Linked DNA regions of Shimia isoporae. The protein of the gene in region 2 interacts with the protein of the main gene of each other region in a pairwise test. Links are inferred from orthologs where the notes say so. Each region holds a gene or a part of one and is shown on either strand. Other genes may lie near its edges.

What was found. The genes of interacting proteins can lie anywhere in the genome.
Region 1: the proteins of rho (region 2) and hfq interact in binary tests that used the Escherichia coli proteins (3 or more experiments, as listed by UniProt). The link is inferred for Shimia isoporae from one-to-one orthologs.

The regions. Positions count from the first base shown.
Region 1 is NZ_SMGR01000001.1:1,368,632-1,371,519, reverse strand. What follows is about bases 19-2,871. They hold hfq (RNA chaperone Hfq), read right to left. Parts: upstream 1,639-2,871; coding sequence 1,399-1,638; downstream 19-1,398. Other genes in these bases: BXY66_RS06720 (potassium transporter TrkG), read right to left, coding at 1,765-2,871; hflX (GTPase HflX), read right to left, coding at 128-1,399; BXY66_RS06735 (penicillin acylase family protein), read left to right, coding at 19-126. In the rest of the region: more of BXY66_RS06735, read left to right, coding at 1-18; more of BXY66_RS06720, read right to left, coding at 2,872-2,888. UniProt on the Escherichia coli protein: RNA chaperone that binds small regulatory RNA (sRNAs) and mRNAs to facilitate mRNA translational regulation in response to envelope stress, environmental stress and changes in metabolite concentrations.
Region 2 is NZ_SMGR01000004.1:71,935-74,852, reverse strand. Bases 1-2,883 are described here. They hold rho (transcription termination factor Rho), read right to left. Parts: upstream 2,137-2,883; coding sequence 865-2,136; downstream 1-864. Other genes in these bases: BXY66_RS17225 (CopD family protein), read right to left, coding at 2,259-2,708; mnmE (tRNA uridine-5-carboxymethylaminomethyl(34) synthesis GTPase MnmE), read right to left, coding at 1-854. UniProt on the Escherichia coli protein: Facilitates transcription termination by a mechanism that involves Rho binding to the nascent RNA, activation of Rho's RNA-dependent ATPase activity, and release of the mRNA from the DNA template.

The DNA of each region.
Region 1 (2,888 bases), on a different replicon or contig from region 2:
TCTCGTTTTTACGACGATTTGGCCCAACTCTGGCGACGCGGTGAGTATATCCCGATGTCGCTTGATGCGGATTTGGCGCGCGCGGCAGCCGTCGGGATCACCCGTATTCAGCCGCCGGCGCAGTAGTTCAAAGGCTGGCGAATTTCCGAGCCTGCTTTTGCGTCCAGTAAACACTCAGCGCAAACCCTTCTTCGGTTTGCTCTTCCTGTTCGACCACACCTTCCTTGAACAACCATGCGCGTTCCTTACCTTGAGCAAAGCTCAACGACAGGGTTTCCCGACTTTTCTCCGATTCAAGAGCGGTCGCGATCGCCTTGAACAAGGCCTGAAGGCCCTCTCCTGTCACAGCCGAAACTGCCAAGATGTCTTCCTCCCGGTCGGCCCGCGCCAGCACGGCCGCTCGATGATCTTCATCCAGCAGATCGATCTTGTTCCAAACCTCGAGTTGGCGTGTGTTGTCGTCCACTCCAAGACTTTCGAGAATAGATCTCACGTCCTCGGCCTGATGTTCTGTCTCTTCGTGTGCGATGTCGCGGACGTGAAGGATCAAATCCGCAGCCAGAACTTCTTCGAGAGTCGCTCGAAAAGCGGCGACCAACTGGGTTGGAAGATCGGAAATGAAACCCACCGTGTCTGACAGGATCACCTCTGGGCCGTCTGGAAGCTCCACCGAACGCATTGTCGGGTCCAGCGTCGCGAAGAGCATATCTTTCGCCATCACCTCAGCACCCGTCACATGGTTGAAAAGCGTAGATTTTCCAGCGTTCGTGTAGCCAACCAATGCGACAATCGGGAACGGTACTTTGGCGCGCGCTTTGCGATGCAGCTCCCGGGTTTTGACCACCTTGGCCAACTGCCGACGCAAACGCACCAGTTGATCATCAATCGCCCGACGGTCAGCCTCGATTTGCGTTTCGCCAGGGCCACCGACAAATCCCAATCCGCCTCGCTGACGCTCAAGGTGGGTCCAAGCCCGGACGAGCCGCGTGCGCTGATAACTCAACGCCGCCATCTCTACCTGCAAAACGCCTTCACGCGTGCGGGCCCGGTCCGAGAAAATCTCGAGGATCAAACCCGTGCGGTCGAGGATTTTGACTTTCCATTCCTTTTCGAGGTTGCGTTGCTGGACGGGGCTGACCGGCCCATCAATCAGCACGAGTTCAATCTCGTTGGCTTTCAATAAGCCGCGCAGCTCCTCGATCTTGCCGGTACCGAACAAGGTCCCCGGTTGGGCTTTGGCAAGACGCACAACGTTGGATCCGACCACTTCCAGGTCGGGCAATGCCGCGGCAAGTGCAACGGCCTCCTCCAAAGCGGAAGAGGCCTCACGCCGGTCGCCGGCGCCAGTGATATCGGGATGCAGGACCCATGCTCGGGTGACCTGCGTTTCATGCTCCATCAAGAGGCGTCTTCACCTTCATAAAGCGAGATCGGCTGAGCAGGCATGATCGTCGAGATCGCGTGCTTGTAGACCAACTGGCTCTGCCCATCTCGGCGTAGCAACACACAAAAATTGTCAAACCAGGTAATAACACCCTGAAGCTTAACACCGTTGATCAGAAAGATTGTGACCGGAACCTTGGTTTTCCGGACATGATTTAAAAATGCGTCTTGGAGATTTTGACGATCCGAAGCCATTGTACTTGCCTTTGTTCTTGTGTGTGCATCGGGTGCGGTAAGTCGTGCGTGGCGAGTATGGAGCGGCATTTTCAGACTTTCCACCCCAAAATGTTAATTTCATGCAAGCACTTGGCACCAAGCGCATCATTTCTGCCACAGATCCGGCGACAACAAAGCAATAATCGCGAGTGTTTCCAGACGCCCCAGAACCATCGCTACACAAAGAACCATCTTGTGCGCTGCATTTAGTTCAAAAAGATCAATTGGGGTATCGGCAGCAACCTGTGTCAGCGGTCCGGTTGTGGTCAATGCCGAAATTGCAAGCACCAGCGCGTCTTCAAAGCTGCTCCCAAGTGCGGCCAGTGTCATCGTAATAGCCGCCAAAGACATGGCAAACAGCATGAAGAACACCCATGCAATGACCGCGCCCCGACGCCGAATGCGGCGACGGCCGACCTTGCGGTTACCAATAACCACGGAGGGATGCACCAGCCTTTCCATCTCGCCAAGGCCTTGAAGGTAAAGTGCATATACTCTCAAAAGCTTCACACCGCCGGCCGTTGTCGCGACGCCGCCTCCGACAAGCGCAAGCGACATCAGGATGAACCCCGGCGTCCCCAAGCCCGACCATTCCTGCGCCACAGACCACTGCGCGCTTTCAAACCCGGTGGTCGTCAGGAAACTCAAGACTGTAAACAAACCGCCCCAAGCCGCCTTCGCGGCGCTGACAACGTCGTTCATGGAACCATCGTTAAGGGCGGTTCCCCAATGTCGCAAAAACAGGAACGAAGGAACAATCACGACAATCAGGAACCCGAGCCGTAGTTCAGGATCGTGCCAAAGGTTGGCGCGGCGCACATTTCCTGTGTCCGCCGAGAACGTCGCACGGGACAGTGCAAACAACAGAAACAGGAAAATGACCACTTCACCGCCGATCCCCGCTAACCCTTCGGACACGCCAAATGCCGTTGTGATACCGCTTGTCGACATCGTCGCCATTGCGTTCATCACCGCCGAAAGGGGCCGCTCGCCAAGGACCACAAGCATCAGACCAAGCGCAAACGTCAACCCAATGTAGATCGGCAGCAGTATCTGGAGACTGCGTACCCAGCGCTTCATCGGATCGGCGCGTTGCATCTGCCCTCTGCCAGTCGTTGCCTGACCCGGTTCCCCGAGCGCGGTAACTTCGTATCCACCAAGAGCAAGGGGTGCAAAAATGGCCGAGGCCGCAACCCACATCAGGAGCCCGCCGAGCCACCCGACAAGCC
Region 2 (2,918 bases):
ATGCCCTCAACGTGATCGTCCGTTTCGCGAAGGCCGGCCGTGTCAAGCAACGTCACAGGCAGGCCATTCAGCTCCATACGAACTTCAATCACGTCTCGTGTGGTGCCAGCATACTCAGAAGTTATTGCTGCTTCACGTCCAGCGAGGGCGTTCAAAAGAGTGGACTTTCCGACATTCGGCGCCCCTAGAATTGCAACTTCAAAGCCTGTTCGAATGCGCTCTGCTGTTTCGACTCCGGCGATTTCCCGATCCAGTTCCGTACGGACACCTGCCAGCAGCGCTTCGACCTCAGGCGTCACGTCAACGGGAACGTCCTCATCAGCAAAGTCAATTGTTGCTTCGATCAGGGCTGCGGCACGGATCAGGTCAGTGCGCCATTTGCCCGCGAGGTCACCAAGATCACCTGACAAAACGCGCAGGGCCTGGCGTCGTTGGGCTTCGGTTTCTGCGTCTATAAGATCAGCAAGACCTTCAACTTGCGCCAGGTCCAGACAACCATTCTCCAATGCCCGTCGTGTAAACTCACCTGCTTCGGCCAAACGAAGGCCTTCCATTTCGGAAAGCTCACGTAGGACCGCGTTCACAACCGCTGTAGACCCATGCAAATGCAGTTCGAGAACATCTTCACCCGTGAAGCTTGCCTTCTCCTCGAAATAGAGAACCAAAGCCTGATCAAGACGTCGGCCTTGGCCGTCCTTCAGTGTCTTCAAGGATGCGAAGCGTGGCCCGGGAAGCTCTCCCAAAAGCGCCCTGCCCGCGGAAGTCGCGCGGGTTCCGGACACTCGAACGACAGCGACCCCCGCTTTACCGGGGGCCGTTGCTAAGGCGAAAATTGTATCCGGCACATAGGCCATCACAGATCCCTTAGGTGTTCATCGAGTCAAAGAACTCGGAGTTGGTCTTGGTCTGCTTGAGTTTGCCAAGCAGGAACTCGACGGCATCGGTTGTACCCATGGGGTTGAGGATGCGGCGTAGAACAAAGGTTTTCGCCAGATCACCCTTGTCGACCAGAAGATCCTCTTTCCGGGTGCCGGACTTGAGAATGTCAATCGCCGGGAAGACACGTTTGTCTGCCACTTTGCGATCGAGAACGATTTCGGAGTTACCAGTACCTTTGAATTCTTCGAAGATAACTTCGTCCATACGCGAACCGGTATCGATCAGAGCCGTCGAGATGATGGTAAGGGAACCACCTTCTTCGATGTTACGAGCGGCACCAAAGAAGCGTTTGGGTCGTTGCAATGCATTTGCATCCACACCACCGGTCAGAACTTTACCCGATGACGGCACGACAGTGTTGAACGCCCTACCAAGTCTTGTGATTGAGTCGAGTAGAATAACAACATCTCGTTTATGCTCAACAAGACGCTTGGCTTTTTCAATGACCATTTCGGACACCGCAACGTGGCGGGTTGCAGGTTCGTCAAAGGTCGAGGAAATAACTTCGCCTTTTACCGATCTCTGCATGTCGGTGACCTCTTCAGGACGTTCATCGATGAGCAGTACGATCAAATAGCATTCTGGATGGTTGGCTTCGATTGAGTGCGCAATGTTTTGCAGGATCACTGTTTTACCAGTCCGCGGCGGCGCAACGATCAGGGAACGCTGACCTTTACCGATTGGTGCAACGAGATCGATCACACGGGCGGACTTGTCCTTGATGGTCGGATCTTCGATCTCCATCTTTAGACGTTCATCCGGGTAGAGAGGTGTCAGGTTGTCAAAAGCGATTTTGTGCTTGGCCTTCTCAGGGGCCTCAAAGTTGATCTGAGACACGCCTGTCAGCGCGAAATAGCGCTCGTTGTCGCCAGGGGCCGTCATAACACCGTCAACGGTGTCTCCAGTGCGCAGGGAGTGCTGACGGATCATTTCCGGGCTCACATAGATGTCGTCAGGACCCGGAAGATAGTTTGCTTCCGGTGAGCGCAGGAAACCGAAGCCGTCCTGAAGTACCTCGAGCACACCTTCTCCAGAGATTTCCCAGCCATCATCCGCGCGTTCGCGCAGGATCTGGAACATCATCTCGCCTTTGCGCATCGTGGATGCGTTTTCGATTTCGAGCTCCTCGGCCATCGCCAGAAGGTCTTTGGGGCTTTTTGCCTTCAGGTCGCCAAGAGCGAGCTTTTCCTGTGTCATGAAAATATCCTGTCGCCGCCCCTGGGGGAGCGGTTCGTCATTTTTGTATGTGGAAGACACGTGACCCGGACGGGCCAGTTGGGGAGATAATTAAGCGCTGACTCGAGGCGAGTCAATTCTCGTTAGAATTTCACCACAACAGACAACACGATCACAACCATCAGGATGGTCGGCACTTCGTTCATCATCCGATACTGACGGCCGGTCAGAGTATTCTCATCTCGTTCGAATTTCTTTCGCATCTGCATGAGCCAGTGATCGAAGCCCGTCATAGCGATAACACAGATCGCCTTGGTGTATGGCCAAATAGCGGTCCAATCCACGATTCCGGGAGTAAACACGAGAGTGAGACCGGCCATCCATGTGACAACACTGGCCGGCGCCATGATATATCGCTGGAGTTTGTGCTCCATGATCTTCAGCGTTTCGTCGAGATTGTCGCCCTTCTCTGCTCGCTCGGCGTGATACACAAACAAACGGGGGAGATAGAAGATCCCTGCCATCCAAGAGATGACCGCCATGATATGAAGGGAGAGCACGTACGGGTAAATATCGACAAGAAAGTATCCCATGGTCTTGGTCTCCGTGATCCTCTCGGTCCTCTCTAAATAAATAAAGAAATATAGAAAAGGATGATGATTTTGTTGGGGGCTTCATTTCTGTGGATTAAAGGTTTTCCCCAAGACTTATCCACACATGAGTATGTTCAGATGAGTTTTGAACACATTTTGATTTCGAGAAATTTAAAATCATAAAAACAAGGGCTTGGCCGATTTACAAAT